DNA from 3 places in the Streptomyces sp. NBC_01176 genome. Region 1 is predicted to be linked to each of the others. Evidence: riboswitches for the same ligand, from Rfam matches in the RefSeq annotation. Region 1 holds a riboswitch; each other region holds the start of a gene.
The links. A riboswitch is a leader RNA that binds a small molecule or an ion and turns the genes downstream of it on or off. The one in region 1 is predicted to bind cyclic di-AMP.
Positions count from the first base shown of each region.

Region 1 (4,243 bases):
GGCCGCAGTTCACCGCGACGGCCAGGTCGGCGATGGTGACGTCCTCGGTCTCGCCGGAGCGGTGGGACATCATGCACTTGAAGCCGTTGCGCTGGGCCATCTCGACGGCGTCCAGGGTCTCGGTCAGCGAGCCGATCTGGTTCACCTTGACGAGCAGGGCGTTCGCGGAGCCCTCCTCGATGCCGCGGGCGAGGCGCTCGGGGTTGGTGACGAAGAGGTCGTCGCCGACGATCTGGACCTTGTCGCCCAGCTTCTGGGTGATGACGTTCCAGCCGGCCCAGTCGTCCTCGTACAGCGGGTCCTCGATGGAGACGAGCGGGTACGCCGCCACGAGCTCCTCGTAGTACTCCGTCATCTCGGCGGCCGAGCGGGACTTGCCCTCGAACTCGTACTTGCCGTCCTTGTAGAACTCGGACGCGGCGACGTCGAGCGCGAGCGCGATCTGCTCACCGGGGACGTAACCGGCCTGCTTGATGGCCTCGAGGATGAGGTCGAGCGCGGCGCGGTTCGACTCCAGGTTCGGGGCGAAGCCGCCCTCGTCGCCGAGGCCGGTGGACAGGCCCTTGGACTTCAGGACGGACTTGAGGGTGTGGTAGACCTCGGCGCCCCAGCGCAGCGCCTCGGAGAAGGACTCCGCGCCGATGGGGGCGATCATGAACTCCTGGATGTCCACGTTCGAGTCGGCGTGCGAGCCGCCGTTCAGGATGTTCATCATCGGAACAGGCAGCAGGTGCGCGTTCGGGCCGCCCAGGTAGCGGAAGAGCGGGAGGTCGGACGCCTCGGAGGCGGCGTGCGCGACGGCCAGCGACACACCGAGGATGGCGTTGGCGCCCAGCGAGCCCTTGTTGTCGGTGGCGTCCAGGTCGAACATGGCCTGGTCGATCAGACGCTGCTCGGTGGCGTCGTAGCCGACGAGCTCCGGGCCGATCTGCTCGATGACGGCGAGGACGGCCTTCTCGACACCCTTGCCCTGGTAACGGTTGGGGTCACCGTCACGGAGCTCGATGGCCTCGAAGGCACCCGTGGAGGCGCCGGACGGGACGGCGGCACGACCCGTGCTGCCGTCGTCGAGGCCGACCTCGACCTCGACCGTGGGGTTGCCTCGGGAGTCCAGGATTTCCCGGGCTACGACGACGTCGATGGACGGCACGAGCATCTCCTTCTGGGATGTGACGCGGGTACGCGGGCCCGCGGGGCCCGCACTGCACGGTGCCGCGTTCGGCTCCGCGGGATGAGCCTAACCGGCCCGGAGCGATCGGCCAGCCGCTCGACCACCCCTTGAGCAGAACTGAGGGTAAATATTGTTCCCCTTCGAAACAAAAAGCCCCGCTCCGGTGCGTACGGGGGAAGACGCACCGGAGCGGGGAGCCCGTGGGGACGGGGGTGGACCCTTATCGGGTCTCCGGCGTGGAGACCCTTCCTACGGGAGGCCTGCCAGCCGAGGGGCCTGTCATCCGAGAGGCCCCTCGTCCGGGGGACCGTCGTCTCAGCTGAGGTGGAGCTGCTGACCCGGGTAGATGAAGTCCGCGTCGTCGACGATGTCCTTGTTCAGCTTGAACAGCTGCTGCCAGCCGCCCTTGACCTTCTTCTTCTCGGCGATCGAGCTGAGGGTGTCGCCCTTGACGACCTTGTACTCGCCGTCGCCCTTCTTGACCTTCTTGCCGGTCGGGGTGGAGACGGTCTTCTTCTGGGCCGCCGGGCGCTCGGAGGAACGGGAGGCCGCGGTGTCCGTCGACCGGGTCTCGCTGCTCTGGGTGCCGCCGGAGGTGGACGGCTTGGCGGGGGCGGTCGTGCCACCGGTGTACGCGGCGCCGGACAGGCCCGTGCCGCAGGTCGGCCAGGCGCCCTTGCCCTGCGCGGCGAGGACCTTCTCGCCGATGGTGATCTGCTGGGACTTCGAGGCCTTGTCGGCGGTGGAGGCGTAGGCGGTGCCGCCGTACGCGGCCCAGGTGGAGGCCGAGAACTGCAGGCCGCCGTAGTAACCGTTGCCGGTGTTGATCGACCAGTTGCCGCCGGACTCGCACTGGGCGACGGAGTCCCACTCGGAAGCGGTGGCGGCGGAGGCGTTGCCTGCCGCCATCAGCGGAGCGGCGATGGCGACGCCGGTGACACCGGCGAGCGTGGCGACACGAGTGGCCTTGGACGGACGGCGGTGCTTGCCCTTGCTGGAAAACAGCATCGAGTGATCCCCTCACCGACGCCTGCGAGGTGAGCTGTCGGGTTCGGGCGGGTGAGTGCCCGGCCGTGCGCTCTCGGCGCACGTCTTCACCCCAAGCCGCTCCCGGTCAACTACCGGGCGCGGCGCTTACCTTGGGTCCCCCGCTCCTGCCTACGGCGCTTGACGCGTCGACTGTTCCCGTACGGCCGCTGGCAGGATTCGGCGTTGCGACCGTCGGGGCCCGCTGTGGCGAGCGGTGATGACCGTAAGCAGTCGATCGACCGAATTTCAAAGACGATCAGGGCCTTTGAGATCCATCTCTCACTTGCGCCAAACCGGACATTACCCAGCGAACCGTGACGTGAACTCCCGCTACTTTTCGCCCGATTCGGCATCAACTGCAAGGCTCTGACCGGGGAGAATGAGGTCCGGGTCGACGCCGACCGTCTTCGCGTTCGCGGCGTAGAGCCCGGTCCATCCGCCTTCGAGGTCAAGGGTGTCGGCGATGGTCGAGAGGCTGTCTCCGGTGCGGACGACGTACGAGCCGTCGACGACGCCGCGGGCGGCGCCGGAGTCGCGCGAGGCGTGCCGGCCGGAGGAGTCGTCGCCGCGGTCGTCCGCCGTGGCGTCGGTGGAGTTCTCGGCGGCACTGCCACCGCGGTGGCGCCCGGCACCGGTCGTCGACCCCTCGGAGGCCGTCGAAGCGTCCCCGTCCTGGCCCGAGTTGCCCGATTCGCCACCCTTCGCCGACCTCGCGCCCGCACTGTCCGTCTCCCGGGCGCTGCCGGACTCCTCGTCCGAGGGCGTGTCCGATTTCGTGCTGTTCCCGGTCCCGTCCGATGACGAATCGGTCGAGGACGAATCGGTGGAGGAAGAGTCGGAACGGGAGGAGTCGGACGAGGAGGCGCCGATCCCCAGCGAATCCCCCAGGGAGCCGGATCCATCGGACGAAGTGGATGAATCGGATGAACTGGACGAGTCGTCGGCCACGCCGGTGTCGACCGAGACCTCGCCCGAGTTCTTGCTGAGCCCGGAGAGCGGGCCGCAGGTCGGCCAGGCGGCGAGACCCTGGTCGGCCAGGACCTTCTCGGCGATGGCTATCTGCTGCGACCGGCTGGCCTCGTCGGCGCTCGGGGCGTACATGCGGCCGCCGTACCGCTGCCAGTTCTCCTGGGTCAACTGCAGTCCGCCGTAGTACCCGTTGCCGTCGTCGGCGCTCCACTGCCCGCCGCTCTCGCACTCGGCGACCCGGTCCCACGTGGTGCCGTCGGCCGCGTTCGCGCTGGCGGCACCGAGCAGCGGGATGGCGATGGCCGATCCGGTCACTCCTGCCGCGACGATGAGGGCCGGGGCCTGACGGGGGCGACGATGGCGGCCGTTCCCGGAGAGCATGCGAGAGCCTTTCACGTGACAGCAGGTGACTACGCGGCCGATGAGCCGCGTTGATGGGTGAACGTATCCGCACCCGATCACTTGTCACAAGTAGGTGCAGCGCAGATCACGTGAAGATCACAGAGTTGAGGGAGCATCACCTTTTGGCGACCGGACCTTCATACTCTGCGGCCACCACTACGGGGCGCCGCGACAGCCACCTCGCGCACACCGTACGACTGCCGCATGACTACCGACCAGGTGTGAACTCCACCGGAAGCGTGCGCAATCCGCGCATAATGAGTCCGCCACGCCATCGCAAATCAGCCGAATCGACCGCGAGTTGGAGGTCGGGCAGCCGGGTGAGGAGGGTGGCCAGCGCGGTCTGTCCCTCCAGCCGGGCGAGCGGCGCGCCGAGGCAGTAGTGGATGCCGTGGCCGTAGCCGAGGTGTTGGTTGTCACGGCGGGAGAGGTCGAGCGTGTCGGGCCGGCCGAACCGGGCGGGGTCACGGTCCGCGGCCGCGAGGACGACGAGCACGGGGTCGCCGGGCGCGATGTCCTGTCCGCCGATGCGGACCGCCTCGGTGGCGAACCGCCACGTGGCCAGCTCCACCGGGCCGTCGTAGCGCAGGAGTTCCTCGACACCCGTCTCCAGCAGGCCCCTCTCCCCGGCGGCGAGCGAGGTCTGCAGCCGCTCCCGCTGCCCGGGGTGGG
Region 1 is NZ_CP108600.1:5,737,801-5,742,043, reverse strand. Features, by position in the region: gene eno (phosphopyruvate hydratase) at 1-1,156, opposite strand, end outside; gene OG199_RS24800 (transglycosylase family protein) at 1,487-2,179, opposite strand; cyclic di-AMP (ydaO/yuaA leader) riboswitch at 2,184-2,347, opposite strand; gene OG199_RS24795 (transglycosylase family protein) at 2,531-3,550, opposite strand; gene OG199_RS24790 (cytochrome P450) at 3,780-4,243, opposite strand, start outside.

Region 2 (4,243 bases), 1.3 Mb from region 1:
TCGCTGTGGGCGCTCAGTTACTACCCGCATCCCTACCGCTACCTGCCCGCCGAGACCCGGCACTATCTCGTCCGCCGGGTGCTCGGCCCGCTCGGCGCGTGGTGGCTCCGGGACCGCTTCGAGGGCAAGGTCGAGGTCAGCGAGATCGCCCGGATCGAGCGTGCCTCGGTCTCCGGGAGCCGCCCGGTGCTCTCCGTGCGGACCCTGGGCGGTTCGGCCGAGGAACTCGCGGCCGACCACGTCATCGCGGCGACGGGCTATCGCGTCGACCTCGCCGCGATGGACTTCCTGGGACCCGCGTTGCGGACGGAGCTGACGGTGAGCCGCGGTACTCCGAAGCTCGGTGCCGGATACCGGTCCTCGGTGCCCGGGCTGTACTTCACGGGGTTGCCGGCCGCGGCCTCGTACGGGCCCGTGATGCGGTTCGTGTGCGGGACGGAGTTCGCCTCGCCGCGATTGGCCAAGCACCTGGCGGCGGCTCACGGTTGAGGTGAGGCACGGCGCTCGCGCGTAGGGCGGCGGGGGTGGTGGCGGGGGGCCACGGCCCCCGCGTCGTCAGGAAGTACCCGAAAGCCCGCAGTCCGTAACCGGCCGGTCCGCGGCGGGTGTTGGAGCCCGTGCCGCGGCGCTTCCGGGCGCCCGGCGCGGCGGATCGGACGGTGTGACGCCGTCCGTCACGCGTGGCCCGTGCGGTGAACGGCGTTGCTGACGGGATACCGGACGTCGTCCGGTTCACGCCGGGCCGATGAGTCACCGGATCCGTATTCTTCGGATCATGGCCGCTCCGACTGCATATTCACTCATCGCCACTGACCTGGACGGAACGCTGCTCCGCGGCGACGACACACTCTCCGAGCGGACCCGGGCCGCGTTGGCGAGGGCGGTGGGGGCGGGCGCCCGGCATCTGGTCGTGACGGGGCGCCCGGCGCCGCGCGTGCGCCCGCTCCTCGCCGAACTCGGCGGCGCGGGACTGGCGGTGTGCGGGCAGGGGGCGCAGCTCTACGACGCGGGCGAGGACCGTCTGCTGTGGTCGGTGACCCTGGACAGGGAACTCGCGGAGACGGCGCTCGGAAAGATCGAGGCGGAGGTCGGGCTGCTCTACGCGGCGGTGGACCAGGACGGCGTGGACGGACTGACACTCATCGAGCCCGGCTATGTGATGCCGCACCCGACGCTTCCCGCGGTACGGGTCGGACGCCGTGACGACCTCTGGACGGAGCCGATCAGCAAGGTGCTGCTGCGCCACCCGCTGCTGTCCGACGACGAGTTGGCCGCGGCGGCCAGGGGGGTGGTGGGTTCTCTGGCCACCGTCACCATGTCGGGGCCCGGCACGGTCGAACTCCAGCCATGCGGGGTGACCAAGGCGACGGGGCTGGCTCTCGCCGCCGCCCATCTCGGGCTGGCCTCCGAAGCCACCGTCGCCTTCGGCGACATGCCCAACGACATCCCCATGTTCGACTGGGCCGCCCACGGGGTCGCCATGGCCAACGCCCACCCAGAGCTCAAGGCGGTGGCCGACGAGGTGACGCTGTCGAACGAGGACGACGGGATCGCGGTGGTGCTGGAGCGGCTGTTCCCGCTCTCCACTCCGTAGCCCCGGTTTCCCGTGGGCCGGTTCCCCGTGACCCCGGTTTCCCGAGGCCTCGGATTCCCGTGGCCCGGTTCCCCGTGGTTCCGGCTTCCCGGGGCGCCGGATGTCCGGTCCGGCGCCCCGGGCACGTGGCGTCCCTCAGTAGGCGCCGTTGACGTTGTCGATGGAGCCGTACTTGGCCGCGGCGTAGTTGCAGGCGGCGGTGATGTTCGCGACCGGGTCGTAGGAGTCCCACGACGTGCCGGGCACGTGGTAGGCCTTGAACGTCGGGTCGATGACCTGGAGCAGGCCCTTGGAGGGGATACCGGCGGCGGCGTTGGAGTCCCAGTTGTTGATGGCCTTGGGGTTTCCGGAGGACTCCCGCATGACGTTGCGGTAGATGCCGTTGTAGGTGCCCGGGATTCCGTTCTTGGCCATGACGTCCAGCGACTGCTTGATCCAGCCGTCGAGGTCGTTCGTGTACGTCTTCACGGCGGCCGTGGTCTTGGCGGCCGTGGTCTTGACCGTCGTGGTCTTGGCGACCGCTGCCGTGGCCTTTGTCGTCTTTGCGGTGTTCTGGACGGTTTTTGTCCCGACCGTCAGGGTGAGGCCCGGACGGAGCGCCGACGGGTTGGGGCCGATGACCGCGCTGTTGGCCTCGTACAGCTTCTTCCAGCCGCCGCTGGAGGGGTACTTCCGCGCGATCTTGGCCAGGGTGTCGCCCGTGACCACCTTGTACGTGACGAGCTTGACGTCGGAGGCGCCCGTGGCGGCCTGTGCGCAGGTGGCGCCCAGGAGCGGAAGGGCGAGTACCGCCGCGCCCGTGCTCGCAGCGAGAATGCCGCGGACGAGGGTGCTGCGGGTCTTCGGGTGGCAGTGTCTACCTGCTGCGGCCATGACGTGTTCCTCTCCGGCGCCTGCGAGGTGAGCTGTCGGGTTCGGGCGGGAGCTGCCCGGCCGCACAGTGAGTGCGACTTCACCCCTAGCCGTTCCGGACTTCGGATCGGCGGCTTACCTGGGTCCCCCGCTCCTGCCGTGCGTGTGTGGTCGGGTGTGGGTTTCCGGTCGGCGGCAGGATTGGGCGGTCCGTCCGGAGTGACGTGAAGGTATGCGAGAGCACATGTCCGGAACAAGCCTTGATGTCGCGGTGTAGATCGTTTTCACCTGGACATAAGGGCAGATGAATTGCCCGATTAATCCGGAATGCTTCGCTCAACTTGGCTTCTGCAAACGGGTAGTCGCTGGACGGTGCTGTGGAGTGGATCACCTGCCGGCGTGACTCAACTCACTCGACGCGGCAGGAATAAAGCGGCAATGAAGGCAAGTCGGGCATATAAGGCACAGATAAGAGGCTGCTGAGCCCCCGGTCGGAGCCGGGCGCGCCGCTCGTACGGACGGGTCCGAGCCGGGGTCGGCGTGGAGGAGCCGGTACTCGCCGGGCCTCAAGTGGTGTCCGAGAAGCCGGTGTTCAGGGAGTTCGTGCCATTTCCTGGCGGGGGGAGGGTCGAACTCAGGCCCCATGTATGGCCTGTTGATCCCGGCCACCGCTTCCACTCCGACGCTGCCGAGTCCCGCGACCGTCTCCTGGCCGCCCGTGGAAGCGGGCGGGCGTCCCCGCCGGGGTGCGTCAGGAATTCAGCGGTCCGCGCTCTGCTCCGCGGGGTCGCCGATGACGTCGCCGAGGCCCTGGCCCGCCGTGCGCGGAATTCTCCGCTCCCACGTCCGATGGAAGACCACCTCGTCGCCGTCCTTGCAGACCAGCTCGCTGGAGGTGATGAAGTCCCGTGTGTCGCAGGTGACTTCGGAGCGGACCTCGATCCTCGCGTCCCAGGCGGGTTCCGGGCGGTGCAGACGGATCGACCAGGAGAAGTGGGCGCGGGCGCTCAGGGGGTCGGCTTCCTGGACGGAGTACGTCTCCAGCGCGTCCTCCGTGTGCTCGAGGCCGTCCGGGTGGACGCGGGTCCCGCAGTGGCGCGGGACGACTTCTAGACGCCACTCGTCCTTCGCCACGTCGCGTACGACCAGGCGTTCGGGGCGGGGTTCGTCGAGGGTGGCGGCGGAGGCCACCCCGAGCGGTACGGAGTGCTCCGGCTCCGCGAAGGTGATCGCGGGGTCCGACTCCCGTGCCCGCACCGGGAGTTCGAGGAAACTGCCCGACGGATCCAGGGTGAATCCGGCCTCCGAGCCCGGCTCGGGCCACCTCCACGGCCAGTACGCGGAGGAGAGGGAGAGGCGGATGCGATGGCCCGGCGGGACGGCGTAGCCGATGGCGTCGAGGTCGAGACGCACGTCCTCCGAGGTGCCCGGTGCTCGGGGGACGGCCGGATCGCCGCCGTCGCGCGCCGACACGTTCAGGGCACCCCGAGTGACCAGGGTCGAGGTGCCGTCGGGGGCCACGTCGCAGACCCGGGCGATCACCTGGCCCCGGGCCGAGTGGAAGGTCAGACGCAGGCGCACGCTCGGCCGGCCCAGGATCCAGGTCTCTCCCGGCACCTCGAACTCGAAGCAGGCGGATCTCGCGTCCTCCTCCCGCTGGTCCGGCGGCAGGTCCGCGTCGCCTCCGGTGGGGCGGAAGCGACCCGCGTCCACGCCGGTGTGCTGAGGGGAGCGCACGAGCACCGGCGCACCCCGGAGCGCGTACGCGATGGGGGTGACCAAGGGGGAGGGCCAGGC
Region 2 is NZ_CP108600.1:4,402,552-4,406,794, reverse strand. Features, by position in the region: gene OG199_RS18890 (FAD-dependent oxidoreductase) at 1-489, shown strand, start outside; gene OG199_RS18885 (HAD family hydrolase) at 776-1,594, shown strand; gene OG199_RS18880 (transglycosylase SLT domain-containing protein) at 1,730-2,467, opposite strand; cyclic di-AMP (ydaO/yuaA leader) riboswitch at 2,472-2,630, opposite strand; gene OG199_RS18875 (CocE/NonD family hydrolase) at 3,206-4,243, opposite strand, start outside.
Region 2: it holds a riboswitch for cyclic di-AMP, as region 1 does, so the genes downstream of both, OG199_RS18880 (transglycosylase SLT domain-containing protein) here and OG199_RS24800 (transglycosylase family protein) in region 1, are expected to answer to the same signal.

Region 3 (4,243 bases), 1.5 Mb from region 1:
GTCGGCGACGTAGCCCGTGATGTTCGACCCCGCGCCCGCGTTGGTCCACAGGTTCTTGGGGCGGCGCGACTCGTTGCGCTCGATGACCGCGTTGGCCGCGCTGAGGATCGTCTGGGTGGAGCGGTAGTTCTGCTCCAGGAGGATCGTCGTCGCGTCCGGGTAGTCCTCCTCGAACTGGAGGATGTTGCGGATGGTCGCACCGCGGAAGGCGTAGATCGACTGGTCGGCGTCGCCCACGACGCACAGCTCGGCGGGCCCGAGGTCGCCCTCGGCCGGCGGCACGTCCTCGGGACGGTCGCCGCTCGCCGGCCCCACGAGCTCCCTGACCAGGGCGTACTGCGCGTGGTTCGTGTCCTGGTACTCGTCGACCAGGACGTGGCGGAAGCGGCGGCGGTAGTGCTCGGCGACGTCCGGGAAGGCACGGAGCAGGTTGACCGTCGTCATGATCAGGTCGTCGAAGTCGAGCGCGTTGGCCTCGCGCAGCCGCGACTGGTACATCGCGTAGGCCTGGGCGAGGGTCTTCTCGAAGCCGTCCGCCGCCTGGCCGGCGAAGTCCTCCTCGTCGATCAGCTCGTTCTTCAGGTTGGAGATCTTGGCGCTGAACGACTTCGGCGGGAAGCGCTTCGGGTCGAGGTCCAGGTCACGGCAGACCAGGGCCATCAGGCGCTTGCTGTCGGCGGCGTCGTAGATCGAGAAGGAGGACGTGAAGCCGAGTCGCTTCGACTCGCGGCGCAGGATGCGCACGCACGCGCTGTGGAAGGTCATCACCCACATGGCGTTGGCGCGCGGGCCCACGAGCTGCTCGACGCGCTCCTTCATCTCGCCCGCGGCCTTGTTCGTGAAGGTGATCGCGAGGATCTGGCCGGGGTGGACATGGCGCTCGCCCAGCAGGTGCGCGATCCGGTGCGTGAGCACCCGGGTCTTGCCGGAGCCGGCGCCGGCCACGATGAGCAGCGGGGAGCCGGAGTGCACCACGGCCGCGCGCTGGTTCTCGTTCAGCCCGTCCAGCAGGGCCGCCGGGTCGACGGCGGGCCTGTGCGCGCCGTCGCGGTAGTACGCGTCGCGGTCCGGGGGCGCGTCGAAGCGGCCGCCGAACAGGTCGTCCGGAAGCGGCTCCGCCGCCTCGTCCTCGGGCGGCGGCGGTTCTTCCTCATGGGCCCCGGAAGGCCTGAGGTCCGCCAGGAAGCTGTCATCAAAGAGGCTGCTCATCGCTCTCCGAGTCTAGGCGGCCGCACTGACAACCCGCCGCCACCCGGGAAACTGGGCCGGATTTCCCACGGAGTCCGGGCTGGATCCACCGCGGAGTCCGGGCCGGGGTGCCCGCGGAGTCCGGGCCGGGGTGCCCGCGGAGTCCGGGCCGGGGTGCCCGCGGAGTCCGGGCCGGAGCGCCCCTGAAAGCGGGCCGCCCCTCCCGCACCGATGCGCCCTCACCTTCCGGCATCGCCCCACTACGGTCGGCCACTCCGGGCGCCCCGGCGGTTCAGGTCACGAAAATGTATCGGGCATATCGCACATCAAACTTCACAGAACACTTACGCGTTGGCTAGCGTGCCGGGCAGACCGCTCGACAGCACCGGCGAACGTCGCCGGGCCGGGCGGCCTCCGCCGAGTCCGGCGCGCCCGTGCGGCGACCGGAGCCGGGGACCCAACCGACTTTGGGGTGAATCGGTCCAACCGCCCCTGGGGCAAGGACCGTAGGGCAAACCTTCCGGAAGTACCCGCCCGAACCCGACAGCTAACCCGGTAGGCGGATGACGGAAGGAGTCGCCTCTCTTGGCGTCGCACCGCAAGTGGAGTCCTCCCGGCCCGCGCAGGACGGGCATACGGACCCCGGCCCTCGCCACGGCCGCCCTGACCTCCGTGGCCCTGCTCTCGCAGACGGCCAACGCCGCACCCCCGGCCGAGCCCCGGCCGACCCTCGAAGAGGTCGAGAAGAAGGTCGACGACCTCTACCACCAGGCCGAGACGGCCACCGAGAAGTACAACGCGACCAGGGAGAAGACCGCCAAGCAGCGCAAGCGGGTCGACGCCCTCCTCGACGACGTGGCCCGGCGCACCGAGAAGCTCAACACCGCGCGCGAGGAGCTGGGTTCGTTCGCCGCGGCGCAGTACCGCACCGGGGCGTCCGCGCCCGGCAGCGCGAGTCTTCTGCTGGCCGACAATCCGCAGGACTACTTCGACCAGACCCAGTTGATGGACCGTCTGACCACCCGCCAGAAGGCGGCCGTCGACGACTACGCCACCGAGCAGGCCGCCACCTCGAAGAAGCGCGGCGAGGCCTCCCGGAGCCTGCGGACGCTCACCACGTCGCAGGACGCGCTCAAGACCTCCAAGGCGGACGTCCAGGGCAAGCTCGCCGCGGCGCGCGACCTGCTCTCGAAGCTGACCGCCGACGAGAAGGCGCGGCTCGCCGCGATCGCGAAGAAGAAGCGGGAAGCGGCCGACCGCGAGGCGGCCGAGCTGGCGGCCGAGCGGGCCGCGGCGGAGCAGAAGGCCCGGGAGACGGCCCGGCAGCCGGGCACGCCGTCGGCAACCACGGGGACTTCCGGGACCCCGGCGACCGACTCCTCGTACGCCGCCAAGGCCGGCAGGGCCATCGCCTTCGCCCGCGCCCAGATCGGCAAGCCGTACGTGTGGGGCGCGACCGGGCCCGGCTCGTACGACTGCTCCGGTCTCACCCAGGCCGTCTGGAAGGCCGCCGGCGTCACCCTCCCGCGGACCACCTACGACCAGGTGAACGCCGGCACCACGGTCTCCCTCTCCGCCATCGAGCCCGGAGACCTGGTCTTCTTCTACGACGACATCAGCCACGTGGGCCTCTACATCGGCAACGGGATGATGATCCACGCCCCCAAGCCGGGTGCGTACGTCCGTGAGGAGTCGATCTTCTACGCGGGCCAGTCGATCATCCACAGCGTGGTGCGCCCGGCGTGAGCCCCGGCGCGGGGCACGCGCGCGTGAGGTCTCCCGGGCTCCACGCGCGCGTGCCGCACACGTGCCGGCGCCACCCGCGCCCCCGGACCCGTGCGCCGGAGTCTCCCCCTCCCGCCTGGTCGGCGACCCCTCTCGCCCTCACCCGCCATCCCGTGCGGCGCCCGCATCACGGCAGGCCGGTACCGCCGTACGCCCGCGCACTCGTACCCCCGCGTCCCCGGACCCGCGCGCCCGTCCGGCCGACCCCGCATTCGTGAAGCACGCGCGCGCCCCCCGGGCAACCCGCTCGCAGATCCCTAGCATCGGGGCCATGTCAGCCACCTCGCCGCCCCGCAGCCCGTGGGTCCGACTCCGCACCTGGTGGGCGGAGAGCCCGCCCGCCGCCGCGGCCGTCGTCCTGGCCACCGGCATCCTCTCGGTCGGGTTGTACGAGACCGGTGACGAGATCCTGTCCCGGATCGCGCTGGTCCTGGCGGCCGTCGCCTGGCTCGGGTTCGCCGTGGACTTCACGGTCCGCCTGACGCGGGAGCGGGAGCGGTGGTGGGAGGAGGCCGGCACGCCGAGCGCGCTCACCGGGGTCGCCGCGACCGCCGTCATCGGCACCCGGCTGACCGACCTGGGGTGGCCCGGGGCCGCCGAGGTGCTGCTCGCGCTCGCCGCGGTGCTGTGGCCGGGGCTGCTCTACCTGCTCCTCCGAAACCTGCGGCTCCGGATGCCCGGAAGCGTGTTCCTCGGGTGCGTGGCCACACAGGCCCTCGCGGTGCTCGCCGCGTCGCTCGCCGAGGCCGCGCGCGCGGACTGGCTCGCGTACGCCGCGCTGGTGCTGTTCTGGCTGGGGTTCCTGGTGCTGTACGTGGTGGCGCTGACGTGCTTCGACTTCCTGGAGACGGCCACGGGGGGCGGCGACCACTGGATCGCGGGCGGCGCGCTCGCGATCGCGGCGCTGGCCGCGTCGAAGCTGGTCCTCGCCTACCAGGCGGACACCTATCTGTGGAACTACGACGACAACGGCGTGATGCGCTGGGTGACCCAGGCGCTGATCATGGTGGCGCTCGCCTGGTACGCCGTGCTGGCCGTCGCGGAGCTGCTGTGGCGGCGCCCGCGGTACGACGTGCGGCGCTGGGCGACCGTGTTCCCGATGGCCATGACGGCGGCGGCGGCCCTGACGGTCGCGGACGCCGTCGGCTTCGCCTGGCTCAGGACGCTCGGGCAGGTACTGCTGTGGATCTCGGTGGCGGCCTGGCTGCTGGTGGCGGTCGGAACCGTCAGGTCCACAGCACCGCGATGAAGATGTTCGCGGTCGTCAGCA
Region 3 is NZ_CP108600.1:4,204,010-4,208,252, forward strand. Features, by position in the region: gene pcrA (DNA helicase PcrA) at 1-1,209, opposite strand, end outside; cyclic di-AMP (ydaO/yuaA leader) riboswitch at 1,594-1,766, shown strand; gene OG199_RS17955 (NlpC/P60 family protein) at 1,774-2,934, shown strand; gene OG199_RS17960 (hypothetical protein) at 3,245-4,222, shown strand; gene OG199_RS17965 (hypothetical protein) at 4,200-4,243, opposite strand, start outside.
Region 3: it holds a riboswitch for cyclic di-AMP, as region 1 does, so the genes downstream of both, OG199_RS17955 (NlpC/P60 family protein) here and OG199_RS24800 (transglycosylase family protein) in region 1, are expected to answer to the same signal.